Regions from separate parts of the Marinomonas sp. 15G6-16 genome, predicted to be linked through region 2. Evidence: predicted binding sites of a transcription regulator. Region 2 holds the regulator's gene; each other region holds the start of a gene.
The links. Region 2 encodes FNR, which switches genes on or off when oxygen is low (the NO sensors DNR and NnrR bind a similar motif). Its sites were predicted from a motif close to TTGATNTANATCAA; they were not measured.
Positions count from the first base shown of each region.

Region 1: the regulator FNR is predicted to act here: its motif matches at 5,473-5,486, upstream of trhP (prephenate-dependent tRNA uridine(34) hydroxylase TrhP).
Region 3: the regulator FNR is predicted to act here: its motif matches at 8,596-8,609, upstream of AC0L46_RS01280 (cytochrome-c peroxidase).

Region 1 covers NZ_CM147916.1:908,639-919,463, forward strand. Annotated here, with positions in the region: gene rnr (ribonuclease R) at 1-1,489, opposite strand, end outside; gene AC0L46_RS04380 (pyruvate, water dikinase regulatory protein) at 1,871-2,674, opposite strand; gene ppsA (phosphoenolpyruvate synthase) at 2,956-5,355, shown strand; gene trhP (prephenate-dependent tRNA uridine(34) hydroxylase TrhP) at 5,582-6,949, shown strand; gene AC0L46_RS04395 (YfhL family 4Fe-4S dicluster ferredoxin) at 6,959-7,210, shown strand; gene trxC (thioredoxin TrxC) at 7,246-7,692, opposite strand; gene AC0L46_RS04405 (DUF938 domain-containing protein) at 7,788-8,372, opposite strand; gene AC0L46_RS04410 (LysE family translocator) at 8,508-9,143, opposite strand; gene AC0L46_RS04415 (putative quinol monooxygenase) at 9,311-9,586, opposite strand; gene AC0L46_RS04420 (VOC family protein) at 9,617-9,997, opposite strand; gene AC0L46_RS04425 (NAD(P)-dependent oxidoreductase) at 10,190-10,825, opposite strand, start outside.
Region 2 covers NZ_CM147916.1:112,295-123,119, forward strand. Annotated here, with positions in the region: partial or broken gene prmB (50S ribosomal protein L3 N(5)-glutamine methyltransferase) at 1-62, opposite strand, end outside; gene AC0L46_RS00565 (hypothetical protein) at 128-907, opposite strand; gene sppA (signal peptide peptidase SppA) at 1,104-1,886, opposite strand; gene AC0L46_RS00575 (HAD-IIIA family hydrolase) at 2,147-2,791, opposite strand; gene AC0L46_RS00580 (MaoC family dehydratase) at 2,859-3,278, shown strand; gene AC0L46_RS00585 (CBS domain-containing protein) at 3,828-4,421, shown strand; gene tusA (sulfurtransferase TusA) at 4,748-4,981, opposite strand; gene AC0L46_RS00595 (alpha/beta family hydrolase) at 5,032-5,616, opposite strand; gene hemN (oxygen-independent coproporphyrinogen III oxidase) at 5,791-7,161, shown strand; gene fnr (fumarate/nitrate reduction transcriptional regulator Fnr) at 7,183-7,944, shown strand; gene AC0L46_RS00610 (adenine phosphoribosyltransferase) at 7,970-8,512, shown strand; gene AC0L46_RS00615 (YfaZ family outer membrane protein) at 8,583-9,149, opposite strand; gene ttcA (tRNA 2-thiocytidine(32) synthetase TtcA) at 9,160-9,999, opposite strand; gene AC0L46_RS00625 (SprT family zinc-dependent metalloprotease) at 10,111-10,623, opposite strand; gene AC0L46_RS00630 (RecQ family ATP-dependent DNA helicase) at 10,614-10,825, opposite strand, start outside.
Region 3 covers NZ_CM147916.1:263,283-274,107, reverse strand. Annotated here, with positions in the region: gene AC0L46_RS01320 (2Fe-2S iron-sulfur cluster binding domain-containing protein) at 1-59, shown strand, start outside; gene AC0L46_RS01315 (hypothetical protein) at 56-439, shown strand; gene AC0L46_RS01310 (YrbL family protein) at 591-1,181, shown strand; gene AC0L46_RS01305 (exonuclease SbcCD subunit D C-terminal domain-containing protein) at 1,307-2,707, shown strand; gene AC0L46_RS01300 (AAA family ATPase) at 2,704-6,399, shown strand; gene minC (septum site-determining protein MinC) at 6,823-7,434, shown strand; partial or broken gene minD (septum site-determining protein MinD) at 7,489-8,297, shown strand; gene minE (cell division topological specificity factor MinE) at 8,299-8,556, shown strand; gene AC0L46_RS01280 (cytochrome-c peroxidase) at 8,720-9,907, shown strand; gene AC0L46_RS01275 (aldo/keto reductase) at 10,028-10,825, shown strand, end outside.

The DNA of each region.
Region 1 (10,825 bases), 800 kb from region 2:
TTGGCCCTTCGTGAACTCGGAATAACGCAGGCAAATCAGACTTAATCAAAAGCTCCGCCGTTGCTACGTTGGCACACAGCATACATTCTTCAATCAGCTTATGAGCGTCATTGCGTTCTACTGGAACAATGTGTTCGATCTTAGAGTTTTCATCAAACACCATGCGAGTTTCGACAGTGTCGAACTCCATTGCACCACGTTCATCACGAGCGCCTTTTAATGTGTGATATAAACCATTTAAGTCATCGATGTGAGAAACAATCGACTTGTAGCGCTCGCGCAATTCTAAACCTTGTTCTTCTGGTTCAGCAGCGATCATTTTAGCGACTTTAGAATAGGTCAAACGAGCGTGTGAACGGATCAAACCTTCATAGAATTTGAAGCCGCGCATCTTGCCTCTGGAAGTCAAAGAGATTTCCGCAACCATCGCCAAACGGTCAACGTCTGGGTTCAATGAACACAAGCCGTTCGACAAGACTTCTGGCAACATTGGAATAACGCGTCCAGGAAAGTAAACAGAGTTACCACGAACAATCGCTTCTTCATCCAATGGCGAATCTTTTTTCACATAATGCGAAACATCAGCAATGGCAACAAACAGCTTCCAACCACCTGGTGTTTTTTCACAATACACTGCATCGTCAAAATCACGCGCGTCTTCGCCATCAATCGTGACAAATGGCGTATCGCGTAAATCCACTCGATTCGCTTTGTCTTCTTCTGCCACTTCCGCAACAAAGTTTTTAATCTGCTTTTCAACCGCCGCTGGCCACTCATTCGGAATTTCGTAGCGGTGCATAGCGACTTCGATCTCAACGCCAGGCGCCATAAAGTCGCCTAAGATCTTTTTCACAAGGCCTTGAGCAGGTTTACCACGCTCTGCATAAGAGACAATCTCAGCTAAAACATACTGGCCGTGAGTTGGTGCCAAACCAGAATCTGTGGTGATTTGAATGTCTTGGGCGATGCGTGGATTTTCTGGTGTAACAAAAGCCGTACCGCTTTCCAAATAGTAACGACCAACCATTTGAGTGTGTTTACGTTCTAACACCTCAACCACAACACCATCTAAACGACCTTTTACGCTACGACCAGAAAGGCGCACTTTTACCTTGTCACCGTCCATCACATTTTGCATTTGACGGGCAGACAAGAAAATATCGTCGTCACTTGGACGCAATAAGAAACCGTGGCCTTCTTTGTTTCCTTGCACGTAACCTTCGATCAGCTCACTTTCTAAAAGCGGCTTATATTCGTCGTTACGATTGCTGGTTAACTGGTTATCACGACACATGGCGATCAAGCGGCGGCGAAGAGCTTCTATTTCGTCTTCACCGGTAAGCGCGAACTTTTCGCATAGATCAAGGTGACCAATGCTTGTATTTTGGCTGGCTAAAAACTCTAGAATGAATTCGCGGCTTGGTACTGGGTTATCGTACTTAGACGCTTCTCGTTGCATGTGTGGGTCGTTAATTTTTTTATTACTCAATGTATAGTTATCCTTGGTTTCTCGATAAGACGTCTCTCTTTTATACAATTCAAATATGAACATCTTATTATTTAGAACATCTGCCTCGTTTGGTGATCTCTTGCCCCAAACCTCTGACACGTTCAATTAGTCAATATTATAGAGCATTCTGATTAAATACTCTCCAAGTTAGCAAAGCACTTAGCCTTATCTTCATCTTTTATGATGAGTTATTTCGTAATTACACAACAAAAAGATGGATTTGCTCGATATTTCAGGCTTTTTTGACCTGACGCCTTAACTTCTTGTCTTGGTAAATTGACTTTTACACAAGTCTTTTGCGGTATTTTTCACCCAAAACAGGCCATTAATCGAATTATTCGATAGATCAGCCATTCATAATTACTGCCTGTGACGCACTAAATTCATCTCCGCCATGACTTTGGTGGAAATTTCCTCCACAGAAAGCTTAGTCGAGTTTAAAAATGGAATCCGTTCTTGCCGATAAATAGATTCCACCTCATCCACTTCATAACGACATTGTCGAGCGGAAGCGTATTTGCTAGACGCCATTCTTCCCGTACGGATTTCATGTAAGCGTTGGGCATCGATCGTCAAACCAAACAGTTTTTTCTTGTGCTCTTTTAAAACTTTAGGCAACCCAGAAGAAGAAAAGTCATCTTCAGTGATCGGATAGTTCGCCGCCTTAATTCCATACTGCATCGCCAAATACAAACTGGTTGGCGTTTTCCCAGAGCGAGATACGCCAAGCAGAATAATATCGGCTTCTTGGAAGTTCTTAACAGAAACGCCGTCATCGTTTGCTAAAGCATAATTAATAGCGTCGATACGACCATCATAAACGCCCTCTTTCATGCCGTGAGCTTTCTGCGCCGCTGGCTGTGCTTTTACACCCAACGCCTGCTCGATGGGCGATAACAAATCACCGAACAAGTTGTAGCAATGACAGTTGCAAGATTGAATAATCTCACGAATTCCCACATCAGAAATAGTATAAAAAACCAACAAAGCCAAACCTTGCTCAACTTCCAAATCTATCTGTTGCTTTAAACCATTTGCCTGATCTTTTGTCACCAAAAATGGCACGCTTTGGGTTTCCACAGCCACATCAAAAAACGACAACATCGCTGAGCCAAACACTTCGGCGGTAATCGCTGTCCCGTCTGAAACAAAATACACTTTCATCCGTCTTCACCTGTTTTGTTGTTATCTAACGACATTTATTTTTTCGATTGAAATAAAACTACATCGAATAATCGATTTTATTCAAAGCAACGCCTCTACATACAATGACCCCAGACACAGCGTTTTGACAAGCACCAAGATTGCTAGAGAAACACTACCAACCTCTAGGAATAAACGCTGATATCTCGTTGGCAACCCGCCAAAAATATAGAAGGTATCGCTCAGCCTAGCCAATATTAGGGTGATGCAACCTTCTCTCATAAAAATAATAGGAGTTTCTTGTGAGCAAATTTGTGAAGTGGTTCAAAGATCTTCGTTTAGAAGATGTCGGTGAAGTTGGCGGCAAAAACGCCTCTTTGGGAGAAATGATTTCTAATCTGACAGACCTTGGCATTCAAGTGCCTAACGGTTTCGCGACCACTTCCTACGCATATCAAAGCTTCTTAGAAGAAAGCGGCTTAAACGATAAAATCCACGATGCACTTAATGCTCTCGATGTGGACGATGTTCAAGCACTTGCCAAAACAGGCGAGCAAATCCGAGCATGGATTGAAGAAGCCCATTTTTCTAAAGAATTCGACCAAGAAATTGAAGCCGCCTTCGCCCTATTGTGTGATGACAACGCCAGCGACACATCCTTCGCGGTACGCTCATCTGCGACGGCAGAAGATTTACCAGACGCTTCCTTTGCAGGCCAACAAGAAACCTACTTAAACGTCGTTGGTTTGGCTGACATTAAAGCATCCATCAAGCGTGTGTTTGCGTCTTTGTTTAATGATCGTGCGATTTCATACCGTGTTCACCAAGGCTTTGAACACCAAGGCGTCTCATTGTCTGCTGGCATTCAAAAAATGGTACGCAGTGACATTGGTGCATCCGGCGTTTTATTTACTCTAGACACAGAATCAGGTTTTGATGAAGTGGTCTTTATTACGGCCGCTTACGGCTTGGGCGAAATGGTCGTGCAAGGCACGGTAAACCCAGACGAATACTATGTTCACAAGCCAACCCTTGCAGCGAATCGCCCGTCGGTTGTGCGCAAAAGCCTTGGCAGTAAAGCTCAAAAAATGGAATACGCCGAAGCTGGCAGCGATGACGAATTTGTCAAAATCGTTCCCGTTGCATTGGATGACCAAAACCGCTTCGCCCTTACCAACGACGAGATCCAAGATCTTGCTCGACAAGCTTGCATCATCGAAGACCATTACAAACGCCCGATGGACATTGAGTGGGCGAAAGATGGTATCGATGGAAAAATTTACATCGTTCAAGCACGACCAGAAACCGTACGCAGCCAAGGTAATGCCCAAAGCATGGAGCGCTACAACCTGAAAAAGACTTCTCAAGTGCTGATGACTGGTCGAGCCATTGGTCACAAAATCGGTACAGGTGAAGTGAAAGTTCTGTCTTCGATTGCAGAGATGGATCGCATCCAACCGGGCGATATATTGGTCACTGACATTACCGATCCAGATTGGGAACCCATCATGAAACGTGCGTCTGCGATTGTCACCAATCGTGGTGGGCGAACCTGTCACGCGGCCATCATTGCCCGTGAACTTGGTATTCCAGCTGTGGTTGGCTGTGGCGATGCCACTGAGGTTTTAAAAGACGGACAAAAAGTCACCGTATCTTGTGCTCAAGGCGACATGGGCTTTGTTTACCAAGGTGAATTGCCATTCGATGTCATTACATCGGAAGTGGGCAACATGCCAGAACTGCCAGTCAAAATCATGATGAACGTAGGCAACCCGAATCGCGCCTTCGATTTCGCCATGCTACCGAACGCAGGCATTGGCTTGGCTCGCTTGGAGTTCATCATCAACCGCATGATCGGCATTCACCCGAAAGCATTGCTCAACTACGCAGACATGGCGCCAGCACTCAAAGAAGAAATTGATCACAGAATCGCTGGCTACACAGGTCCAGTCGAATTCTACGTCGATAAGCTTGTTGAAGGCGTTGCCACACTGGCTTGCTCTTTCTCGCAAAAGCCTGTGATCGTGCGCTTATCCGACTTTAAATCGAACGAATACCACAACCTTGTTGGCGGCCCTTTGTTCGAGCCAGACGAAGAAAACCCAATGCTTGGTTTCCGAGGTGCGGCTCGTTACATCGACGACTCCTTCCGTGATTGCTTCGCCCTAGAGTGTGAAGCCATTCGCCGAGTCCGAAACGAAATGGGCTTAACCAACGTACAAATCATGATTCCATTTGTACGTACGCTAGAAGAAGCAAAACAGGTAACTGAGCTACTTGCAGAACAAGGCTTGGCTCGTGGCGAGAATGGCTTGAAAGTCATCATGATGTGCGAGCTGCCTTCGAATGCATTATTGGCGGATGAGTTCCTTCAATACTTCGATGGCTTCTCAATCGGCTCAAATGACTTAACCCAATTAACCCTCGGACTTGACCGCGATTCAGGCTTAATCGCAGACAAATTCGACGAACGAAATCCAGCAGTGAAAAAGCTGCTAACGATGGCGATACAAGCCTGCCGCAAACAAGGCAAATACGTGGGAATCTGTGGGCAAGGCCCATCTGACCACGCCGATTTCGCAGATTGGCTTGTGGCTCAGGGCATTGAGAGCATGTCTCTTAACCCTGACACCGTTGTCGAAACCTGGCTGCATCTTGATGAAGTATTGAAATCGACTTCATTAGATCAGAATGCTGTGTAGCAACAGCGCGTGGCTTCCTTAGCTACTCTCTAGTTTTATAGCCCCGCACTTGCGGGGCTTTTTTTACTTAAAACACCTTCCAAAAATGCATTCATTCGCTATCGATACAATAAGAATTTGACCTAAATCAAATCGCCATGAGTTAAACAAACAATCCTAGCGACACATCTTGAGTTGAATAAATGGGCAGGTAAACTGCGCGTTTTTTCATCGATCAGTGAGTGTTATGTTTACGCCAGAATTATTGTCTCCAGCCGGTTCATTAAAAAACATGCGTTATGCTTTTGCATACGGCGCCGATGCGGTTTATGCGGGGCAACCACGCTATTCTCTTCGTGTGCGCAATAACGAATTTGATTTAGAAAAGCTGGAAATAGGCATTAACGAAGCACATAATTTAGGCAAAAAGCTTTATGTTGTGAGTAACATTGCCCCCCATAACGCCAAATTAAAAACCTACATTCAAGATTTAGAGCCTGTCATCCGACTCAATCCAGACGCGCTGATCATGTCAGATCCAGGCTTAATTATGATGGTTCGAGAAGCCTTTCCAGATCAACAAATTCATCTGTCGGTGCAAGCCAATGCAGTGAATTGGGCAACCGTAAAATTTTGGCAGCAACAAGGTATTTCCCGCGTCATTCTATCTCGTGAATTGTCTTTAGATGAGATCGAAGAAATTCGTCTAAAAGTGCCAGATATGGAACTCGAAGTCTTTGTACATGGGGCTTTATGTATGGCGTATTCTGGCCGTTGTTTGCTCTCTGGTTATATGAACAAACGCGACCCTAACCAAGGCGCTTGCACCAATGCTTGTCGCTGGCAATACAATGCTCACGACGCCAAACAAGACGAGGTTGGACAAATTATCGCCAGCAGCGATTCGTCTACACACTCTCAAACCTCTGCCGTGCAAATCCAAGAACCAACGGATCAGCTCTACTTATTACAAGAGCGTGGTCGTCCCAATGAATACATGCCCGCGTTTGAAGACGAACACGGCACCTACATCATGAATTCAAAAGATTTACGCGCCATTCAACACGTTGAACGCTTGGTGAAAATGGGCGTTCATTCGTTAAAAATAGAAGGTCGCACTAAGTCTTTTTACTACTGCGCTAGAACCGCGCAAGTCTATCGTCAAGCAATAAACGATGCCGTTGCAGGAAAAGACTTCAACAATCAACTGATGAACACTCTGGAAAACCTAGCTCACCGAGGTTACACCGATGGATTTTTACAACGTCATCGTCATGTGGAAATGCAAAACTACGACACAGGCAACTCCATCAGCGAGCACCAACAATTCGTTGGTGAAGTCATCGCAACTAACAACAACGCTCTTACGATAGAAGTGAAAAACCGTTTTAGCGTCGGCGACTCATTAGAGCTTATGACACCGAAAGGAAATGTTATTTTTCAGCTAGCAGAGCTAAACGATAAACAAGGACGAGCCATCGAGGTTGCCAAAGGCAGTGGTCACATCGTTAACATTCCTTGCCCTCAAGGTATCGATGCATCCATGGGAATCTTACTGAGAAATCTCTCGGAAGGACAAACCACTCGCCAGCCTCATGCAAGCAAAACAGCATAGAGACAAGCAATGGCATTATTAATCAATGATCGTTGTATCAACTGCGACATGTGCGAACCAGAGTGTCCTAACGAAGCCATTACTATGGGTGCTAAGATTTACCTTATTGATCCAGACAAATGCACAGAATGTGTTGGTCATTATGACCAACCCACCTGTGTGGCTGTCTGTCCTATCGATTGTGTGAAACCGGATCCAAACAGAAGAGAAACCGAAGAAGCCCTATACGAGAAATTCGTTGAGTTACACTTTGACGTTTAATATCCGGACGAAACATTAAACGCTATAAAACACGGTTAAATAGTCGGTAAATTCTGAGCAAGCCATTGCTTGAATTGCGCTTTTGGCAAGGCGCCAGACAAGCGAGCTACTTCTTTTCCATGATGAAAGATCATAAGCGTAGGAATAGAGCGGATATTATAACCACCAGCGATCATTTGATTCTTTTCTGTGTCTAGCTTCACAAAACAGGCTTGCGTAGACATTTCTCCTGCGACTTGTTCAAAAATAGGCGCGAACTGCTGACACGGCCCACACCATGAAGCCCAAAAATCCGCCACCACAGGCAAAGCATTCTCTGTAATATAACATCTGAAATTGGCATCACTTCCCACAATAGGATGAGTGGCAAGTACAGGGTTACCGCACTTCCCGCACAGCGGCTTATCACTCAATTTCTCTTTTGGCAGACGATTTTTTGTATGGCAGCTTTGACAAACTATTTGAATGGGAGAATTCGTCATCTTAAACCTCAGATGTAAAATATTAATGAGTGATATAAAACGCCTGTTAAAACACAGCAGGCAGCATCATAGGATGGTGTTCTTCAAGCCCAAATTCAAGCCACCTTCCAAACCAATAGCATGTTATTTGCTGGCATAGGAATGGTTTCAACAAGCACCATTTTCTCTGCCCATTCCATTAATTCTGCAATATCACAAATTCCACCGTAACCGCCTGCTTTCAAACTTTGGTCAAATTCACGATTGCCTTCACTGGTATATTCGCCGTTTACATTCATCGGTCCATACTGACAAAACACGCCACCGGAAGGTAAATTTTCACCCACTGTTTTCATCATCAACTTTGCTTGATCACGCTGCATGATGTGCGTGGTATTCGCTGTAAATACGCCATCTAAAGGAAGATCCGGCCAATCGTTCTTACCAAAGTGAAATTCAAAAGGTGCTATCACATTGCTTAAGTTTGCTTCTTTCATCCATGCATTAATGCTGTCATGGTTCTCCAACATATCACTGGTATTCCAGATTAAATGAGGTAAATGCTTGGCAAAAAATACCGCGTGCTGACCTGTACCAGAACCCACCTCAAGCACTTGCTGGCAACCCTGAAAATGCACCACAAGCTGATCTAAAATTGGTTGTTGGTTTCGATCACATGAAGGAGCAAAGTTTTTAGTCATAATAAAAATACCGAGAGAAGATAAGAACCACTTGGAAAATGAGCACCTGAAAAAGTTCCAACAGATACTTGAAAGAAAATAGGATGACATTAAGCCACCCTATTTATGAAGATTATACTGAAAAAGAAAACAAGCTTACGCTCTTGTTGCCGTTGCTAATAGCCCGCTTGCCATGACAAAGATGCTGCCCATACCACGGTTCAGGTTTTTCATGCCTTTTGGACTGCGAATCAATCGACGGATTTGTTTACCGCTCATCGCATACACATACGCAGCGATAAATTCCGTCACACAAAAAGTCAGCCCCATCCAGAAAAATTGTACAGCCACTGGCTGATTTAGATCGAGCATTTGAGGGAAAATCGCAGTAAACAATAGGATGGCTTTTGGATTACCAATCGCCACTAAGAACTCCTGACGCATACGAGCAAAATTGCCTCGCTTCGCCTTTGTGCCTTCTTCACTTTCATGTTCTTCAAGCACAATGGCGGCACTGCGCCATGTTTTGATGCCCACATAAAATAAGTAAGCAACACCACACCATTTAATAACACTGAACCAAAAGGCAGAAGCCACAATAACTGCTCCTAGCCCCAAAGCGGATAGCAGCATCAAAATGCTAAAGGCTAAATTTCGTCCAACAACCGCTGTCACCGCCTTTGCAGTTCCGACTTGCATACCGTTATGCATCGCCAAAAAGTTATTCGGACCTGGCCCTAAAGAAAGCAACATTAATAAAGGCGCAACCGCCAACCAAACGCTGAAAGTCATATTGATTCGATCTCACAAAACAGGAAGCAAAAATGGTTAGAACAACCATAAAAACAGCGCCACTTTACCGCTTAATAAAAAGCCTGTCAGCTTATTTTTTATACGATTTAAAGACATTGCGTGCGAAGACTTCTTGACCTTCAAGCCTTGAAAGATTTACGGCTTATTTAGCCCGTGATTTCATAATGACGCTCAACATTTACCGTCAATTTTCCCCAGTGAGAGGCTTTCACTCTGCTCTGATGATGATCAAAAGCCGCTTTGTCTTTGAACTCTTCATACACATCAAAACGAAGAGGGTTTATCGGGCTTTCTGTAACGCTAAAATGAATGCATCCTGACTCTTCGAGAGTCAAACGCTTATGATTAACCAGCTCTGCTTTTACCACTTCAAGCTCAGACTCAGGAACCAGAATAAAGCCTTTTAACGTTACCTTTGACATAAAACCTCTTGAATAACTCGTTTTCAAAACCTATTTGGACGAATGCAAACCAAACATATTTCCTTCTGTGTCAAAAGCCATAGCGATGAAACCATATTCACCAATAGACATCTTGGTTTGATTTACTTTACCGCCAGCGCCTTCCACTCTGGCTTCTTCTATAGAGCAGTCTTCACAGGAAAAATAAACCAAAGTGCTGTTTTGGCCAACAGGCACGCCATCCATCTTGACCAACGCTCCTGTAGCGCCATAACCTTCCATATTAGAAGGAAAAGCGAGCATTTTTATACTCGGATCGTTTGGATCACCCAATACTTCTAACTCGACATTTAAAACCGACTCATAAAACGCTTTTGCTCTCGACAAATCATCAACATAAATTTCAAACCAAGCCACCGGATTCTTCTTCATAATGTGCCCCAACTGTTTTAATAGTTCATTTATTCTAGAAGGCTTTTCTGCCTCCTGCCAAAAACAAACGCAATAAAAAGCCTATAAAGGAGAGCTAAGAAAGTTAAGAAATGAGAGCCCAATTGATAACAAAAAAAGCCATCTTAATTATTTAAGATGGCCTTAGTTTTTCTGAATTAAATTCTGGAAGAATTAGTAGTCACTACGGAATGGGATTTTCACTTCGTAACCTGGCTCTTCTGGCTCGTCATCGACCATTTGTGCTGGGAAGCCTTTGCCTAATACTTTCACATTGCACGCGTCTTCTAGACGACGGATGATGTTTGGAGAAAACTCACGGTCGCCGTAGCGCTCTTGGCCGTCTTTGAAAATATCAACCACAAGTGGCGCAAGTTCTAGTGGTAAGCCATGACGCTTAGCGACTTCATCAAACAAGCCAACGTCTTTCGATACAAGATCCAGTGTGAAGCTGATGTCACGGCTACCGTTCAAGATCACTTGAGATTCTGTTTCATGAACAAAAGAGTTACCAGACGATGCTTTGATTGCTTCGTAAGTTACGTTCATGTCTAAGCCCATTACTTTTGCAGAAGTCAGTGCTTCAGACAAAGCAACAAGGTGAACACTGCATAAGTAGTTAGTAATAACTTTCAATTTAGACGCGCTGCCTAATTCACCAGTGTGAATAATACGACGACCCATTGTGGTTAGGATTGGCAATACCTTGTCGAACGTTGATCGGTCACAACCTGCAAAGATAGAGATGTTACCTGTTCCCGCACGGTGACAACCACCAGATACAGGGCAATCCACTGGGAAGGCGCCTTT
Region 2 (10,825 bases):
GTCCACCGGATAAAGTCTTTGATTGTTGATAAATCACGAATGGCTGATTGATTTTTGCTCATGTTCTCTCTTAATAAGAATGCGCTAAATATAAAGGGCGCATTATAGCGACTATTTCTCTGTGCCTCTATCTTTGTGTGCCTCTATCTTTGTGTTCCTCTGCTTGGCTTTGAAGAGCCTGAACAGACGAAGATAAGCTTTTTAATGTGTTCGTGATTTGCGCCCAATTTTGTTCTTCCTGCTTATTAGATTCTTCTTTTAAGCGAGCAATTTCGTTGAATGCGTGCTGTTTCTCTTCCAGTGCTTGGGTCAATTTATTGTCCAGTTTGGCTAGATCTACTTCTCTTTGTGACAAGTTAAGTCGAAGCTCAGTGCTCTCCTCTCTTTCTTGTTCAAGTTGCTTTGTTAGTACTTGATTTTGAGCCACTAGAGTTTGGTTTTTTTGTTCGAGTAATAAAGCTTGCTGTTCTAGTTCAAGGACTTTTCGTTCTGCACTAGCGAGCCGTTCTTCAATTTCTTCATGCGCTTGCTGAAGCTCAACCAAGGCGCTAGATAACGATAAATAACCACCTTCTGTAGCATTTTGTTTTTGTATTTGATGTTTTTCAAGATCTGCGGCTTTTTCATCGAGAAGTATTCTAAAACTCTTGGTTATATTTCTTGATAAGTTCTTAAAGGCTGGCAATAGCAATGCATCTAAATCTTTAAACTCATGTTCTTGCTGCTCTTTGTACATGCCTTCCCATTCAGCAATCGCCTTCATGAGAGTTGTATTGGAACAGCGTCGACCGTCTTTGCTTAAGAAGAAGTCTGCGACCCTTGGAATATTTGGGAAACTGTTTCTTTCAAGAAGCTCCCAGCATGCTTGGTGGATTTCTTCATTCGAAATGTTCGCTTTTCGGGCCATGGAATTGCCTAAATTTAATTAAAATAAATAAGATAATTATTTTATCAAATATATCTTTTAATGGAAACTTACTGACGTTCGCCCTCTGCTTGTCTTTTTCTCTAACAAATTAAACTGACAAACCTGGTACTAGGCATTGGGTAGCAACAGGCAATAAAAAAGCTCCCGAAGGAGCTTTTATGATTACAGCTAGAATTTATTGAATGCTGCTTGTGTTGATTATTTTGGTCGCCATTTCAACGCCCAATTCTTTCGCAAGCTCTTTCCAAGATTCTTGCTTAGGTGCATACACAACAGGTTTGGCATTTGGGAAGCGCTGCTTTAATAAATTCTGCACACTTGCTAGACCATCAATAAGACCAATTTTGACCGCTTGCTGGCCAGTAAACACCATTCCACTAAACACATCGTCTGTGATGGTTAATCTATCACCGCGACCTTCTTTGACCGCATCAATGAACTGTTGATGGGTTTCATCTAACACGGCTTGCCATTTATCCTTTGCTTCCTCTGTCATTGGTACAAAAGGATCAAGGAAAGCTTTGTTTCTACCAGCAGTAAAAGTACGACGCTCAACACCTATTTTTTCAAGCAAGCCACTCGCATCAAAACCAGAAGAAATTACCCCAATAGAACCCACAAGGCTGGCTTTATTTGCATAGATTTCAGTGGCGGCCGCCGCAATGTAATAACCTCCTGACGCAGCCATATCTTCAACAACGACAATGATAGGCGTGTCCGGATAGTTTTCCTTTTTCTCTTGAATAGCATCATAAATGATGCCGGAATGTACAGGGCTGCCGCCAGGGCTGTTCATCTCAATAACCACGGCAGTTAATTGCGGATTGCGATACGCACTATCAATCAAACCTACAAATTCATACGACTCAATATCTGAATCCGCTCCGATCACACCGCGCATGGGAATAACAGCAACGACATCCCCTTCAAATCCAACTTCCGGTAGGTTAGACCGCATAATCCACGTGGATATCACCGTGATCGTAATGGCCAAAGCGAATAATCGAAAAAATATTTTCCAACGTCTCGCTCTTCGTTTTTCAACAATGTTTTCGCTTAAGGTTTTTTCAAGTAGAGACCAAATTTCTTTATTTGGATCGGCCAGGTTTTCAGTAGCCTCTACTGCCTCTTTAGGTTTTTCAGCTTCTTTTTTTGAGCGCTATCTATATCTTGCTCGTGAGATTTTTTTTGATCTTCGTCTTCCGTCCAAGCCATTTTCTATAATCCTAAAATATCTAATAGTTCATCAAAGTTGCTAATTAGCGCATGTGGCCGACAAGCTTGCAAACGAACTGTTTCATGAGCGCCATAAGTGACTCCTACGCTTTTCATCCCAGCATTTGTTGCCATGTTCAGGTCGTATTCTGTATCTCCAACCATGATTGCTTGATCTGGCGTTAACTTAAGTTCTGCCAACAATTCTTCTAGCATTAGAGGATGTGGCTTTGATTGCGTCTCATCTGCGCATCGAGTAGCGATGAAATAATCCTTGGTTCCTGTAAGTCCCATTACTCTCTCTAAGCCTCGACGGCTTTTTCCCGTCGCAACGGCTAACTTAATATTGGCGTTTTGGAGTTTGTTCAAGGTGTCAATAACACCTTCATACGCATTGGGCGGAGTTTGGTCTTTTGCCACATAAGTTTGCTTGTAATGCTCGATAATTGTATTGCGCTCAACAATGGGCAATTCAGGCCAAATAACCTGAACCGCTTTATCAAGTGATAAACCAATGATGTTTTTAACGTCTTCTTTATTGCGATCTGGTGCGCCAGCTAATTGCGCTGCGTGCAGCATACTTTGACAAATTGTGTCGATAGAATCATATAAGGTACCGTCCCAATCAAAAATCACCAACTTAACCATAGATACCTCTTAAGAATAATGTGGCGAAAGTGTACCATAGCGTTAAATTGCAATATAAGGATAGGTAATGACTTCTGGATACACATTAGAACAACTTTCCATTGACCAAAGTGTTGAGTACCGCAAAATTGTCACTCAGGCTGATGTACAAGCTTTTGCAGATGTAACGGGCGACACTAACCCTGTTCACTTGGATGCTGAGTATGCGGCAACAACATCATTTGGGCAGCCCATTGCTCATGGCATGTTAACGGCTGGTTTTATTTCTGCCGCTATTGGCACAAAACTACCTGGGCCAGGCTGTATTTATCTTGAGCAAACACTGAAATTTCGCTCGCCTGTTTTTGTCGGCCAAGAAGTTGTCACTACCGTTACAGTAACAGACATCAATGAGCGTCGACGCCGTGCTACTCTTAAAACAGTTTGTGAATGCGAAGGTAAAGTTGTTGTTACAGGTGAAGCAACGATCATGCTTCCAGCTGCTTAACAAGATATAGATATATGCATTAAAAGAGCCTTTTTGGGCTCTTTTTTCTTTTTATAGCAATAAGAAAGCGTTGAGTTTTAACATTAAAAGTGGAAAGAAAGGTCATTTATAAAAAATAACTAGGATTTAAAAAGCGGCAGGCATATATTAAATGAAGTAGTTTTCTACTTAACATATAAAGGTTTGCCATAACTATGACTGCTCAACTTCTAATGATCATTGCCGTGATTTTATCGTCTTTATTGACGATATCTCAGCGTGCGAATGCTCAGGAAGTAAGCCAGTTGCGATGGTTAGAACCTAGTGTAGAGCAGCGTTTTAATGAAGTCATTGCGCCAGATCAAGAGTTAGACTCTGACAATAATTTTATAGCTTCATCTTTTAGTATTAGAAAACGTTTTTTCGAACTTACTAGTACACTCTCCTCTTACTATTACTTTCCCAACAAAGAAAGCATTAATAGTAATATTAGTCCAAGGGCTCCCCCGTTTTCATTGATATAACTCACCCATATTTCACATTCATTTATTTTTTTAATGGGGTTTTACTATGAAAACACTTACTTATGTTTCTACAAAAAGCGTTAACGACCTTACTTGGCCTGCAGTAATCGAGAATATTACTATTTACTCATCCGCACTATCTGTATTTACAGACTTTGATAAAGCCGGCCCAAGGGTGATTGAAGCAAATACTCGTGCAGATGTACTTGTAAAACTAATGAAGAAAGAACATGTCCGCATGAAAATCGTTGTTGATGAAGACAACCACTTTGTTGGTATTATTAGTTTAGAAGACTTGTCTGAAGACGCTCTCATTAAAATGGTTGCTGAAGGCTATAAACGATCTGAGCTTATGGTTGCTGACTTAATGAGACCAAAAGAAGAGCTACTTGCGTTGTCTTATTCATCCCTAAAAAATTCAGACATAGAGTCTCTTTTGTACAGCCAAAGAGAAAACCCTCTTCAGCACTTGCTGGTTATTGATGAAAACACAAAGACAATTCGTGGTCTGATTTCATCTAATGACATTGTACGTCAGTTGAGATTAGACGTTGATGTTGCTTTTTCTAGCTTCGAGCACACATACCACAGTGCGATTCTAGGGCAAAAGTTTCAAGCAAAAAGACTTAAAGTTGCTTAAGGAAGGTGCGAATAAGTCTTCTAAACTTCAGTCTTATCAGAGAAACGGTCTATCAAGGCAAGAGTGAGTAGGAATGTTAATACCTTTCAATCACTCTTAACGCAGAGAGGGTGTTTCTCTGAAAGACCCGAAGGGCGTGAGCTAAACACTTTTTATTCTTTGTTAAGCTTCTTGCCAATATGTTCATATTGGACTGCGAAACTTGCCTCGAATAATAAAGGTTTATCCACACGCTGAAGCCAGTGGACTTGTTCGTACCTTCCTTAACATTTAAACGTGGTTTTTGCCCTTTAAATGCCTTCATATAAAAATATGAAGGCATTTTTTTAGCTCTGCTTCTTTTCTATCCAGTAGAAAAAGGTGTCACCTTCTTGCTCTTGATTGACCAGCGTATGGCCTAGAAACTGGCAAAACTTTGGGATATCGCGTGTTGTTGATGGATCAGTAGCAATTACTTTAAGTACATCTTTCGCACCTATTTTTCGCATTTCAACATGCAACATCATTACTGGCTCTGGACAAAGTAAGCCTGTTGCATCAAACACTGCTTGGTATTCCATATAAATCCTCTTTTATCGATCTTCTTCAAATAGGTTAAATGTAAAACGGCTTACAGAATATCGATAAGCCAAGTTTGTGTAATATCAGCCATATTCGAAATGGTTTCAGTGGCTGTTTTATTGTATTTCTTTAGCACTTTAAAATCATGGTCAGCACCTTCAATCCAAACAATGTTGACATTTTCAGGCAGTGATTGCTGCTTAACCCAATCATAAGAACCAAGTTGATCTCGTGTTCCTTGGATAATCAAGCAAGGAACTTCCATATTCTCAAGGAAAGAAAGTCTGTGTTTTTCAGGCTTACCAGCTGGATAAAAAGGAAAACCAAAGCAAACAACCGCCTTTACCATAGGCTCTTTCGACAACTGTGCAGCAACACGTCCTCCCATTGATTTCCCAGCAACAACACAAGCAACTTCATTTTTTATACAGTCGGAGAATTCTGGAATAAGGCGCTTAAAAGGTGGCGGCGGCCTTTTCTTTCCCGTGCTTTCCACTTCCTGCATATAAGAAAAAGTGACGGGGATAATGGGCTGATTCATTTTGGCTGAAATCGCGTTACCTAGATCATTTAAGAAGGTATTGCTGTGGCCCGCACCAGCACCATGAGCGAGATATAAAGGTATATTTTTCATGAATTTATGCACTAAAAATTAAGTTATCGTGATTATAAGAGCGCTTGAGGCCTTATCCAATCTTATTTAGAGACTGATTTTATTTTTACAGAGATGGCATATCTTGACCTGTGTCAGAAAAAGCCCCAGACCATAGGAGTAAACTGCTATTAGAAATTTTAATAGGAATACAACATGATTTGGGATTCTTCTCTTATTAATAAATACGATTTGGCAGGACCTAGATACACATCCTACCCAACGGCGCCGCAGTTTGATTCTGGTATCAGTAAGATTGCCTTAATAGACAAGATGATGATGCCTTCAGATAAAGCGTTGAGCCTTTATTTTCATATCCCATTCTGTGCGCATCTTTGTTATTACTGCGCATGTAATAAGATTGTGACGAAGCAGTATGAAAAAGGCGCAGAATATGTCGAACTTCTTGGTGAGGAAATGAGGCTTCGCAGTCTGATGCTCGACCATTCTAAAAAAGTTACACAATTGCACTTTGGAGGAGGCACACCTACCTTTTTGACAGAGGATCTGATTAGAGATTTATTCAAAACAATAAACCAGTATTTCAACCTAGTGAATGATGGCTCACAAGATTACAGCATCGAAATCGACCCAAGAGAAGTGACCTCCTCTAAGTTAAAACTGCTAACTGAAATGGGCATAAATCGAATTAGTATTGGCGTTCAAGACTTTGACAACAAAGTACAAGAGGCGATTCATCGAGTTCAATCTCTTGAAACCGTTTCTCAATTGGTTGAAGACGCCCGTGCAATGAATATTAAATCTATAAACTTTGATTTGATCTATGGTCTTCCCTATCAATCTCTTGATGGTTTCAGAGATACCCTAGATAAAGTCATTGCATTATCGCCTGATCGCATTTCTTTGTTTAATTATGCTCATCTGCCTGAAAGGTTTAGATCACAAAAAAGGATACCTGAAGATAGCCTTCCTATTCCGAGCATCAAAGTGCAGTTGCTAAGAATGAGCATTGAGTATCTTATCGATGCGGGTTATGAGTACATAGGAATGGATCACTTTGCAAAACCTAATGACAGTCTTGCAAAAGCACAAAAGCAGGGCTTATTGCAAAGAAACTTCCAAGGCTATACAACTCACGCTGGAACTGATTTAGTGGCATTTGGTGTGTCTGCCATCAGCGATCTAAGTGGTGTTTACATCCAAAACCATACTGATTTAAGCCTATATCGAAGTAGTATTGAAAAAGGCCAATTGGCGATTAGTCGAGGCTATATCAGTGATTCTGATGACCGTATTCGCCATCAAGTTATTATGACCCTTATTTCTCAATTTGAATTAAATACTACGACAATTGAGCAAAAGAATAATATTAGATTTTTTGAATATTTCTCAAAAGAGGTAGATAATCTTACCTCAATGATTGAAGACGGTATGATTGAAATACAGGACAATGGAATGCAGACCATTATCCGAGTGACAGAACGTGGTAGATTACTTATTCGCTGTATTTGTATGGTTTTCGATAAGTACCTAAACAACAATATAAAATACTCAAAAGTTATATAACATCAGGTCAGGGAGATTCACATGTCAGTAACACACGCACAGACACGATTTAATAGTACACTTACGTCTCAATGTCAGAATTGTAGCCTAAGTGCACTTTGCCTTCCGATCGCTTTAGCTGATGAGGATATCAATAAACTAGATCAAATTATTGAGCGCAAAAAGCCATTAAAAAAAGGTGACTTTTTATTTCGCCAAGGTGAAAAATTTGATTCTGTTTATGCTGTACGTTCAGGTACATTGAAAACTTTCAACATAACGTCCGTTGGTGAAGAGCAGATCACAGGCTTTTATTGCCCTAGTGAGTTGGTTGGCTTAAGTGGCGTGGATTCAGATACCTATCCAGTTTCTGCCAAAGCGCTTGAAACCACAACAGTTTGTGAGATTCCTTTTACTCATTTAGAAGAACTATCTGCCCAAATTCCTTCTTTGAGACATCAGTTATTTAAGGTAATGAGTCGAAAAATATCGGATGATCAACAGATGATGGTCTTACTAGGGAAGAAAAATGCCGATGAAAAAGTCGCATCCTTCTTATTGAATCTGTCCAATCGATTTAAAAAGCGTGGTTACTCTGCCAGTGCGTTTCGACTTTCTATGTCTCGTGGCGAAATCGGAAACTACTTAGGTTTAGCTGTTGAAACCGTAAGTCGAGTGATTACTCGCTTTCAAAAAAATGAGCTAATTCATGTTGATGGTAAAGAGATTGAGATAGTCAATTTCCCTGAAATGCAAAAACTCGTTGGGATTGCGAGTGATTGTGGTAAAATCGCCAACATTTGATAAATAAATTAAGGCGTTACTGAATATGCTCTACGATGATTTTTACGTTAAGTCACTAATCCAAACAGTAGAAGACTGGCCAAAAGAAGGCATCAGCTTCCGTGATATTACTCCTATCTTTAGTGACCCTAAAGGAATGAGAATGGTCGTTGATGCCTACGTTCACCGCTACATGTCCTCTGATATTTCTCATATTGCTTGTATTGATGCTCGTGGTTTTTTGATTGCTGCAGTATTGGCCTATGAGCTGCAAAAGCCTCTTATCCTGATTCGCAAGAAAGGAAAACTCCCAGGTAAAACTGTTTCTCAAGCTTACGCTTTAGAATACGGTGAAGCTGAGCTTGAAATACAAGAAGGCGCGGTAAAAGCTGGCGATAATGTACTTTTGTTCGATGATTTAATTGCAACAGGTGGTACTTTGTTTGCCGCTATTAAATTGCTAACTGGACAAGGTGCGACAATCAAAGAAGTCGCTGCAATTATCGATTTACCAGATTTAGGTGGTAGTGAAAAATTACGTGAAAGTGACGTACCTGTTTTTAGTCTTTGTGCGTACGATGGCGATTGATATAAACGTTTAATCTCCAATAAAAAAGGTGGCTAGAGCCACCTTTTTTATTGCTCAGAAGTCTACTTACTTAAAAGTCGACGTTGGCACCAACAGAGAAGCCTTTGTTAATTTCTGCGCGGCTATTATCGTCGTATACAACCACGGTGTTTGCATAACTAATGTAAGCTCGAGCATTGCGCATTGTCATATACTCAAGACGGAAGTCATATGTGTATGTATGATTTAAGTTAGAAAATGACAATACCTCAGGTGAGTAATATAAGGAGCCGTAAATGCTCAAACGGTTTGCCTGTTGAAGTGTATAGCGGTACCAACCACCTAAGCCTAATGCAATTGAGACCTCATCGTTACTTCCAACATTGGTATCAATAATGGATAAACGGGCACCAACACCGACTTCCAAAGGTCCATTTCCACCTTCTGAGTCTTGAACGGTCAAACCCACATGGGCAGTAGAGCTATCTGTGTCAAGATCATTGGTAACGCCAGCATTTAAACCAAAGGACCCCATATCTAAATTGACATCGCCTTTCACTGTTTCGTTGGTCAAACTCACACCAGCAGTTGAGGCATGAACAAATGAACCACCTAAAAGGCCGACAGTTAATAATAGAGTTTTATATGTAAGATTCATTTCTATCATCCTATAGAGAAATAATGTTTAAGCGGTTCATAGCGTCTTCAGCTTTTTTCAAACCTTTAAAGTCAAATAATTCAGTGTCTGCCATATGTGATGGCACAACATTCTGCATGGCCGTGAACATTGAATCTGTTCTGCCTGGGTATTCTTTTTCCCACTGTTGAAGCATATCTTTCACAACTTGTCGTTGTAAGTTTTCCTGAGAGCCACAAAGGTTACATGGGATAATTGGGTATTCTTTCATTATTGAAAAGGCTTCAATATCCTTTTCTTTGCAATAAGCAAGTGGTCTTATAACAACATGTTTTCCATCATCACTGAGTAACTTTGGTGGCATAGATTTGAGTTTGCCGCCAAAAAACATGTTTAAGAATAAAGTTTCAAGAATGTCATCTCTGTGGTGGCCAAGTGCGATTTTGGTTGCACCAATTTCTTCAGCAAAACCATACAGTGATCCTCGTCTTAAACGAGAGCACAGACCACATGTAGTCTTACCTTCAGGGACAATCTCTTTAACAATACTATAAGTATCTCGTTCTAGAATATGGAAATCTACACCAACCTCTTCTAGATAAGCAGGTAGTATATGCTCTGGAAAGCCAGGTTGTTTTTGATCTAAATTGACCGCAACAATACTAAAGTTGATCGGCGCACTGGCTTGAAGATTTCGAAGGATCTCAAGCATAGTATAAGAGTCTTTACCGCCAGACAAACACACCATAACTTTATCGCCATCTTCAATCATATTGAAATCAGCAATAGCCTGACCTGTCAGCCTGCGAAGGCGTTTTTGGAGCTTGTTAAGCTCGAGCTTTTCTTTAGGTTTAGTCGATAAATCCATCATATATACACTGCAAATAAAACGCCATGATTCTACTATAACAATAGTTTTTTCGCATTAAAAATGAAAGACATAAGCAAAAGTGCATGAAAAATCCTACTTCCTAAGGCAAACCTAGCATTGAACAGATGGACTTTTAAACTCTAATTTGGATTTACAAATTTTACAGATGTATTCCGTGCCTTTTTCAGCTCGATTATGACGACGCTGTGTAAATTGATGCTTACTGCATTTACATATGTATTCATAGCTGACTTTAGGTTTAGGGACTTCGAAAGTGTGTGTCCTACTTGGTTGAATACCAAATACTTTTGACATAACAGCTTGCCACTCTTTGCCATGGGGTCTGACCGTGCTTCCATATATTTGAAACACAATAATGTGAGCTACTTCATGAGGGACTACTGTATCCAGAAACTCAGTAGGATTTTGGGAATACATGAAATAATTGAAACGCACTTCGTTTTTTTGGAGATGCGCCGTACCTGCCGCCCTTCCCCTTTGCTTAAGATTACAGCTAGAGCGTTTAAAATGATGATTGAAAAAATGATCTGCTTTATCAAAGCAGCGGTTCATTTCCTCAATGACAGCATTCAATGCATGAAGGTTTTCAGAGTTTAAGGACATAAGGCATTATCTTTTTCAGCCTCCTCTTGATGAATAATATCAATAAGAGTATCGGCAAATCTCGACACTCGCTCTTTAGAAAGCCCCGTTAAGCGACTTAAAGATGCTACCGTTTTTGGCTTATGTGTGCAGATGAGTCTGAGCTGAGAATCGCTCAAATCGAACGTATCTTGGCCTTGTTTCCAAGCAAGTACCTTATGCC
Region 3 (10,825 bases), 150 kb from region 2:
GCCGCTTAAAGTTATTTTACAGAGAAGTGCGTTTTCTAAGACTGAGTGGCAAAAAGTGAAAGCGTTTGCGATTAACGACTCATTAGGTGTTCAGACTTTATCAGGCGTAAGAAAAGGGCGCCTGCTTTATGAAATGGATTTGAGTGCTTTTCCTGTTCTGGTTGTGTCTTCTGCTGATAATGGTGTGTTTGAGCCTTATTGGCGTGAGGCTTTAGGAGAAATTGTTACTCAAAAAGTGGCATTTTTTAAACTTGCTGCTGGAAGTCTATGCCATCCATTAGAAGATGAGGCTTTCGTTACCTTTCTAAATAAGGTGGTCGCTGAATCAGGCACGTCATTACATATTATTTATCACGGTCAAAACTTACCTGAAAAGGATTGGGAGCAAGCGCTTCGTCCTTTTAGAATCCGAACCTCACAATTACATTTTGTTCGTTAGTTTTTTGTAGTTTGTTAAATATACTGAATTATTGCTTTTTTCGGCGCTTTATAACTTTAAAAACATATCTGCTATGGCTGTTCATGACAAAACCATTACTTTAAAATGAAGATTATATGAATTTAATGTATGGTTTTTGGGTGAGGTTATTATGTTAGAGCTTGATGACAACTTATTGATAGGTAAAGGGGTGATTAGAAGTTGTTACCAACATCCAATGAAACAAAACCAATGCGTCAAAATTTTACATCCGACTAGCCCTTTGAAAAATCAAACTCGTGAAATTCGTTATTTTAAACATTTAGAGAAAGTTGGCGCGAGTTGGGAGTATGTTGTTCCCTTTGTTAAGACAGAAGAAACAAATTTTGGCTTAGGTGCTGTGTTTAACTTAGTGCGCGATTGTGATGGGAAAATTTCAAAGTCGATTGATTTTTATTTGAAGCAAGATATCCCAGAAATCAATAATTATATAGCGTATGCACTAGAGGAGTTGAAGCAACACCTATGGGAGCAAAACATCATATACAGAGATTTGAACCCATCTAATATTTTGTTACAAAAAAATAGCGAAACAGATTTTCACTTGAAAGTAATTGATGGTGTTGGCCACAATGACTTTATTCCAATTTGCCATTTTGCCTATTTTGGAAGAAAGAAAATTGAAAGAATGTGGAACAGAAGACTTAGAAAATGGTTTGGTAAGTATAAAAATGTGTTTCCTTTATTGACACCATATCGCTAGATTTGTCTCTATCTTTAAGGTTATTCATACCTCTTCTATATGAATAACTTTAATAATCCCTTGTATCGCACTTCCACTTCCTTACTATTGCTACCTTTCATATTTTATTTCTGAATAGGTGATGCATGAAAATCCTACACACCTCTGATTGGCATCTTGGTCAGCATTTTATGGGGAAGTCCCGCCGTGATGAGCATAGAGCTTTTATCGATTGGTTGTTGGCGCTGGTGGACAAAGAAGGTATTGATGCGGTGATTGTGGCTGGTGATATTTTTGATACTGGCTCACCGCCAAGTTATGCCCGTGAAATGTATCATCAGCTTGTGTTAGATATGAAAGCACGAGCCTGTCAGCTAGTCATTGTGGCTGGAAATCATGATTCTGTGAGTATGCTCAATGAATCTAAAAGTCTCCTTTCTTATCTAGATACACAAGTTTCCAGTCAAGCTAACCTTGATGATATTGAATCCCATGTTATTCCATTGATGAACAAGCAAGGTGAGATCGCTGCTTGGGTTTGTGCTGTGCCTTATCTTCGCCCTAAAGATGTGATGAAGAGTCTGTCTGGTCAATCAGAGCAAGATAAGAAAATGGGATTGCTGCAACACATAAGTGATTTTTATCAGCAAGTTTACCTGCTTGCTTGTGAGAAGAATAAAACATTGAAAACCCCTGTGCCGATTATTGGAACGGGTCACCTTACTGCGATGGGTGGCCAAGTCAGTGAATCGGTCCGTGATCTTTATGTGGGAACGTTAGAAGCCTTGCCAACGTCTGTATTTCCTGCCTTTGATTATCTTGCCCTTGGTCATATTCACCGTGCGCAGGCGATTACCAAAGATGGTCGCTTTCGCTATAGCGGCTCGCCAATTCCATTGAGCTTTGACGAATTAGGGCGAGACAAAACGCTTGTGATTCTTGATACGGATTTATTTGTGGAAGAGCCAGAGGAGAAAGAGCTTCCTGTAATGGGAGATCTTTTCGCTAGTGAGCTTGAAGAAAACAAAATAGAGCCGATTCAATTAGTAAATATTCCTATGTTCCAGCCAATGGCGAGCCTGAAAGGAAGTTTAAAAGAGGTGACAAAGCAGCTTAATGAACAAGGTTTTGTAAAAGGTTTAGAGTCAGGTCAGACACTTTGGTTAGAGGTGACTATCATTGCGGATGATTATTTGAGCGATGTACAGAAACGCATAATGGAAGTGATCGACGATAAACCGATTGAACTGCTGCGAGTGATGCGAAAAAGCGCTTTGGAAAAAAAGACCGACGCTTTTGAATCTCGCCAAACCTTGTCTGAGTTAACGGTTGGCGATGTTTTTGAGAAAAGCCTGCAAGCTAACTTGGACATTGAACAGGAAGAAGCGAAGACATTAACAAAACTATTTCATGTTTGTCTTGCTGAAATGGAAGAGTCTCAAAATGGGTTATCTGACGATGCCGAAGTGAGTGAAACCGCGCATTCAGAAAAGGCCAAAAAGAACAGTGAAGAAGACAGTGAAAGTCATGAAGAGGAGCAAGCATGAAAATTTGTAAGCTTCGACTGAAAAATCTAAATTCATTAAAAGGTGAGTGGAAAATTGATTTTACCAAAGAGCCTTTTGATGACGCTGGTGTTTTTGCCATTGTTGGGCCAACAGGCGCTGGTAAGTCTACCTTGCTCGATGCGATTTGTTTGGCTTTGTATCATGAAACGCCTCGTTTGAAAGTCTCTCCTAGTCAAAACGAGTTGATGACGCGCCATACGGCAGAATGCCTTGCGGAAGTGGAATTTGAAATAAAAGGCAAAGGCTATCGAGCTTTTTGGGGGCAGCGTCGTGCGCGAGGCAGCAGCGATGGTAAATTGCAACCAATGACTTGTGAATTGTGTGAGCGTGACGGCACGATTATCACCACTAAAATCAATGAGAAAATCGATAAAATCGCAGAAATTACCGGTTTGGACTTTTCTCGATTCACTAAATCCATGTTGCTGGCGCAAGGTGGATTTTCTGCTTTCCTAAATGCCTCAGCGAACGATCGTGCTGAGTTATTGGAAGAACTTACCGGTACAGAAATTTATGGGCAGGTTTCTAAATGGGTTTTCGAAAAGCACAAAACTGAAAAGGTAAAAATCACCCAATTAGAAGCCATTAATGCCCAGCGGAAATTACTAAGCAATGATGAACTTGATACTTTGGTTCAGAAAGAAAAGGAATATGAAGGGCAGGATGAAACGCTTGTTCAGAGTTTCAAGGAGCATCAGCAAAGTTTAGAGTGGCGTCAAACAGAGTCTCATCTAACGAAACAATTGGCACAAACTCAACAGCAAAGTTTGGATGCTATCGCTGCGCTAGAAAACTTTCAGCCTAAATTAGTTTTATTGAATAAAGCGGAAACGGCCAATAGTTTGCAGTCTCAATATGACGAGCTGACGAAAATGGTCAAGCGAGCAACTGAGCTTGAGCAAGAAAAAGCCGTAGCACTTCAGCAACAAACAGAGCAAGCCGCCACTGCCGAAATGCTTGAAGGGCAGGTGAAAGCCTCTAAGTTGGCGCATGATGAGCAAGCTCAACAATGGGAAAAGCTGAATGACGAAGTAACCAATGTTATTCAACCTTTGGTTTCTCGCCGTGAAAATATTAATGAGCAGTTAATTGGCGTTAACAAGCGCCACGAAGAGCTTAATCAAAAGCATCAATCTAGCTCAAAAGAGTTAGAGGCTTTAAAAGAAAAGCTCAAGCAGGGGAAATTACTCTGTCAGCAGAGTGAAGCTAGCTTGTCAGAATGGCAAGCGCCTGAGCAAATAGAAGCTCAGCTATCAAACTGGCAATACCAACAAGACTCTATTCAGACGCAAGATCAAGCTCTAATGAATTTGGCGGCTGATATTGCCACATCGAAAAATGCGCTAGACGCAGCACTTAAAACTTTTGCCGCCAGTAAAGATCAAAAAGAGCAACAAAGTAGCCTTGTCGCTAATTTGGAAAAACAGCTAAAAAATACCCTTGCAGACTATTTACATCTTTCCTCCGGCCGTGAATTGAATGAGTGGCAAGAACATGTTCGTGAATTAGATTTAAGGCAGCAGAAAGCTCAAGAACTTGTTCAACAATATCAACTGTATCAAGCGAAGCAAATTGAACTTGGTAATCTGAATGACACGATTCAAGCGTTGGAAAACAAAGTCATTCAACAAGAAGAGCAGCTTTCACAACAGCGAAAAGCCTATAAAGAGAAAAGCCATCATTGTTTAGATCTTACCAAGCTGGTGGATGCAGAGCGCCACATTGTCGCGCTAAATACACTAAGAGAAAATTTAAATGAGCGTGATCACTGTCCTTTGTGTGGTTCTACCGAACATGATTTAGGTCATGCCTTGCATCAAGCAACCAATGTTGAAAATCAGCAAAGATTGGACGCTTTACAAGCTGAATTGGAAGCGCTTAAGCAATCCGGTTTGGCGTTAAAGTCTGACCAGAAAGTATCCGCCAGCGAAAAAGAAGTGCGTCTTGAGCAGAGACAATCCTTAATAGCAGCCTTGGCGGATTTAGAAGCATCACTGTTTACGCTATTAAATCGTTTGGCAATTAATGCGGTCGAAGTGCTTGAAGAAACGGCGGTAAAAGCGACAGTGGAAGCCGTGCAAAAAGATTGGATTCAAGTGACTGAAACCAACAAGGCTGTTTTGGAGAAGCATCAGCAGCGATTGGTTTTGGAAGAAGAGTTTAATAACGTGAAGGCTGAGCTGCAGAATATAGAATTGCAACTTCAGCAGCAAGAATCTCAAGGTCGATTGCTCCGTCAATCTTTTGATAGCAAATTGGATGAGCAGCAGAAAATCACTCAAGAAAAAGATCGGGTTGCTCAATCTTTAATGGCTTCCATTCAATCTGCAGGTGTTCCAGAAAAATATCTCGTATCGCCTTTGAGTGATTCTTTGCTGGCATTGCAGACTTCTTTGCAGTCATGGAGAGCGGCCAAGAACAACCTTGATATACAGCGCCAGCAAGTTGACCAGTTAGGTTATGAAATCACGTCGTTAGAATCACGTGTGAGTGACAATGCTGTAGAGCTAGAGCAAATACAAGTTCAACTAACTGATTTGAAAAATGAACTGGCAGCGATTGATAAGAGTCTTTTTGAAAAGTTAGGTGAGAAAACACTTGCTCAATATCGTTCTGATGCTCAGGCGTCTTTAGAATCCAGCCGATCAGCATTAGATTCTCTTTCAAAAGAGCACGAACAGATTCAGAAAACATTGGCTGCATCAGAGGCGACGTTGAAGGCGCTTGATAAATCTTTGCAAGCTCTAAAAGCTGAATTGGAAACGGCAGAGTCTGCTTGGCAAGGTGTGCTTAAAGAGAAAGGTTTTGAAGATGTTTCATCCTGGAAGATGGCGTGTTTATCTCATGATGAGCTTATTGCTTTGCAACAGACTTATAGCGAATTAAAGGATGTAAACACGCGACAAGCTGCATTGCTAAAGCAGGCGGAAGCTTCTTTAGCGTCACACATTAATAACAAACCCATAAGTGATGTAATAGACACAAACTCTCTTGAGGAGTTATCTGCGTTGGTTGAGCAATTAGAAAATCAGCGACAATTGCTTAATCGTAATTGGGGGGAAGTAGCGAATAAGATTGAAGAGGAAAAGCAGCGTCGAGAGCAAGCAAAAGCGTCTGTAGAAGAATTGCGAATTTTGCGGGAAGAAGTGGTTCATCTTGAACGATTAAATCATTTGATAGGTTCTTCGGATGGTGCGAAATTCCGACGTTTTGCGCAAAGCCTGACTTTGGATCATTTGGTATATTTGGCAAATCAGCATCTGAATGTGTTACATCGTCGTTATCAGCTGAAAAGACAGGAAGAGGCTTTGTCATTGGCCGTGGTGGATACTTGGCAAGCAAATGCATCTCGGGACACAAAAACCTTGTCTGGCGGAGAATCTTTCTTGGTGAGCTTGGCGTTAGCGTTGGCACTTTCTGATTTGGTTTCCCATAAAACCAGTATCGACTCTTTGTTTTTGGATGAAGGATTTGGCACTTTGGACAGTGAAACATTAGAGTCTGCTTTAGATGCTTTGGATAACTTACATTCCTCAGGGAAGACCATTGGAATTATCAGCCATATTAGTGCATTAAAAGAACGTATTCCTGTGCAAATTAAGCTGACGAAGCAAAGTGGCTTAGGTGTGAGTCGTTTAGCACCTGAATTTGCTGTACATTCGGCGGATTAAACATCATTTTTACAACGGTTTTTTATGGTGCAAAAGTTTTCCCCAGATTAATGGGAACAAGTATGTAAGTAAGTTGTAAAAATTTAAACAAATCAAATGGTTAAAGTTTAGTTTATTATTGAGCATTATGCGTTATTCTTGGCACTATTAGAGAGCAAGGCCAATATTTGAGAGAGTGTAAAGACTCTGTTTTGGTGTCTTTCTTTAATCATTCAGCTTGATAGAATAGATTTCTGTATGCTAATCAAGATGATTCGTGTCTTTTATACGAATTAGCCGTACTAAAGAATTTAAAAAAAGGACTGTTTGCATGGCAGACTCAGGCTTCCAACTCAAAGGAAGTGTTGTTACGACAATATTGTTAGAAGTTCAGACATTTTCGCTAGATGACATTACTTTTCACCTAAAGAAAAAATTGAACAGGTGCCACATTTTTTTAATCAGGCTCCTATCATTATTGATATTTCAAAAATGAAGCGCGGCATTACCCTAGATGAATTTGAAGCTTTAATTCGCTCGGTGAGTACTCTTGGGCTTGGCGTTATCGGTTGGCGTTGTCATCCTGAAAATTTACCTGTGTGGAAAGGCTCAGTTAGCATTCCATTATTGCCTGCCAGCAAAGCGCGGGCGATACAAACCGTGCCAGAAGTAAAAGAAGAAGTAAGTCCAGATGTCGTTGTAAAAACAGTTGTGGAAGAGCGTTTAGTGCCTCAAGCAACTAAAGTTGTCACTAAGCCAATTCGTTCTGGTCAACAAGTTTACGCGGAAGGCGATTTGATTATTTTAGCTCAAGTCAGTGCAGGGGCAGAGGTTTTGGCCGATGGCAACATTCATGTGTATGGCCCATTACGAGGCCGAGCTTTGGCTGGTGTAAAAGGAGATACAGAAGCACGAATTTTTTGTAAGAGTATGGAGGCTGAACTGGTTTCAATCGCAGGCAATTTTATGTTGAGCGATGCGTTGCAAGATATTGTTTGGAAAGATAGCGCTCAAGTGCTATTAGTTGACGATAGTTTGGAAATTACACCGCTTTAGTATTTATTAGATTATTTTGATGTACTCTGTTTGGGGTTATCGGGGGATATAACATTGGCAAAAATTATAGTGGTCACCTCAGGAAAAGGGGGGTCGGCAAGACAACATCCAGTGCAGCAATTGGTACTGGTATTGCGTTGAAAGGGCATAAAACCGTCATTATCGATTTTGATGTGGGCTTACGAAATCTTGATTTGATTATGGGGTGTGAGCGCCGTGTTGTTTATGATTTTGTAAACGTCATCAACAAGGAAGCAACTTTAACGCAAGCCCTGATTAAGGATAAACGCACTAAGGATTTGTATATCCTTCCAGCGTCTCAGACTCGTGATAAAGACGCCTTAACAATAGAAGGTGTTCAGGAAGTCTTGGAAGAGCTTTCTAAAGAATTTGATTACATCATCTGTGATTCGCCAGCAGGAATCGAAAAAGGCGCTCAAATGGCCTTGTATTTTGCTGATGCTGCAATCGTAGTGACCAATCCTGAAGTGTCATCTGTTCGTGACTCTGACCGTATTCTTGGTATCTTGCAAAGCAAGTCTAAACGAGCAGAAGAGGGTGCTGAGCCAATCGAAGAGTTCTTATTATTGACTCGTTATCATCCTGAGCGTGTTGAGCTAGGTGAGATGTTGAGTGTTTCTGATGTTGAAGACATTTTAGCGATTCCTTTGTTAGGTGTGATTCCTGAATCGGAAGCCGTGCTTAAAGCATCAAACCAAGGCGCTCCTGTTATTTTGGATACAGAATCTGAAGCGGGCCAAGCGTACATGGATGCAGTAGACCGTCTGATGGGTGAAGAGCGTCCTTTACGCTTTTTGACTGTTCAGAAGAAAGGTTTTATAAAACGTTTGTTAGGAGGTTAGAGTGGGCATTTTTGATTACTTTAAAAGTAAAAATTCACCTAGTTCGGCTTCTGTAGCAAAAGACCGTTTGCAAATTATTGTGGCTCACGAGCGTACTAAGCGACATCAGCCTGATTACTTACCTCAGATGCAGCAAGAGATTATTGATGTTATCCGTAAGTACGTGCAAATTGGCAGTGAAGATGTCCAAATACAGCTTGATAACACTGACGATTGCTCGGTGCTAGAGTTGAATGTTACCTTGCCTGATCAGAATTAAACTTTTCGTCTTGCACTGAGAAAGCGCCTCACTATTTTCTTGATTTGGATCTAGTTGGGCGCTTTTTTTACGTCTAAGTTAATGAGAATAATTGTCCGCGTTTTACTCAAATTCGGCATGGGTGTATTATTCCACGACTTATTTATTTGATGGCTAAAATACAATGCTACGCTTTTCTCTTGGTGTGATTGCCGTTTCTCTATTTCTTTCTGCATGCAGTGAACCTAAGCAGGTTGCTCCTCAACCTAAAGCCACTAAAGCTACCCACGAACTTCCGATTCCGCTTACAGACCCTAAAGCGCTTTTAGGCTCTCAATTGTTCTTTGATACAAATCTATCAAAAGAGAGGAATCAATCCTGTGCGACTTGTCACGATATTGCGAATGGCTTTGTCGATAGAAGAAACGATGTTTTTTCTGGTGCGGTTTCATTGGGTAGTGATGGCCAATCGGTAGGAACTCGTAATACACCGACGGCAGCTTATGCGGCTTTTTCCCCGCCATTTCATCGTATGAAAGATGGTGAATATCGTGGTGGTCAATTTTTAGATGGCCGATCGTCTGATCTAGTGGAGCAAGCACAAGGGCCGTTTGTGAATTCTCTGGAAATGGCGTTGCCTGATGGGGCTGCGGTTGTTGATAGAGTAAAAGAAAATCAGCGATATGTGTCATTGTTTAATGATTTATACGGTGACGGAATTTTAGAAGACTCAGAGAAGGGTTATGTCGCCATTGCGGATGCGATTGCCACTTTTGAAAAAACGGCTCTATTTATGCCTTTTGATTCAAAATACGACCGTGTATTGCGTGGCGAGGATAAATTTACACCAGAAGAAGAGTTGGGTAAGACATTATTCTTCTCTCAGCAGTTTACGAATTGCAATGCTTGTCATCAATTAAATCCTTCTCCATTTTATGATCAAGAAACCTTTACAAACTTTGAGTATCGCAACATAGGTGTGCCTGCCAATGCGCCTTTAACGGCTCACAATAATGGCTTAATTGATCAAGGGTTATTGGATCATCCAGAGATTACAGACCCGTCTCAAGCAGGTAAGTTCAAAGTGCCTTCCTTGAGGAATGTCGCGGTCACAGGGCCTTATATGCATAACGGTGTGTTTCAGGATTTACGTACAGTGGTTCTATTTTACGATAAATACAACAATCCAACTCGCACCATTAATCCTGAAACGGGGAAGCCCTGGGGTGAACCTGAGGTGGCAGAGAATATAGACTTTGCGGACTTAGAAGTAGGCCCAGCTTTACCAGATCAAAGAGTGGATGCCATTGTTGCTTTCTTGAAAACATTAACAGACAAGCGATATGAACCCTTGTTGGAATCGAAACCTTAAAGTTAAGCTCCTTATTGTTTTCATTGATAAAACTGGCTTGATGGCGAAAATTTTATTACATTGATCCTTTGATTTATTTTGTGGCGCTTTTAATGTGTCACTCAAATATAAAGGACATAAATGATGAAATATTCGCCACTTGGTCGAACAGGCTTAGAGGTCTCTCGAGTTTGTTTGGGCACCATGACATGGGGTACTCAAAATAATCAGGCTGATGCTGATATTCAAATTGAATATGCCTTAGCAAACGGTATTAATTTCTTTGATACCGCCGAAATGTATTCTGTTCCACCGACTCCTGAATCCTATGGAAAAACAGAAACCATCATTGGTGACTGGCTATCTCGTAATGCGTCTCGTCGTGGCGAAATGATCTTGGCAACGAAAATTGCTGGTCCGGGTTTACACTATATTCGTGATGGCGGACCAATTACGGGTGATGCTGTTGTCGCTGCTGTTGATGCTTCTTTGAAGCGCTTGCAAACAGATTACATTGACTTATACCAACTTCATTGGCCAAATCGTACGACACCGCATTTTGCGAAGCATTTTCCAGGTCATATTTCGTTTTCTAATGTGGATCGTGATGCCCACTCGGCTCAAATGCTTGATATTTTGCAAGGCATTGCTAAGTGCATTAAAGCAGGGAAAATTCGCCATTTTGGTTTGTCTGATGACAGCACTTGGGGAATTAATGAATACATTCGCTTAAGTGATAAGTATAACTTGCCAAGAGTGGCTTCGATTCAAAATGAGTTTAGCTTATTACATGCGAAAGACTGGCCGTATTTGATTGAAAATTGCGTTCATGAAGACGTTGCCTATTTACCTTGGTCACCTTTGGCTGCGGGTGCGTTAACAGGCAAGTATCTTGGTGGTGCTCGCCCTGAAGGTAGTCGTTGGAGCTTTGCGCAGCGC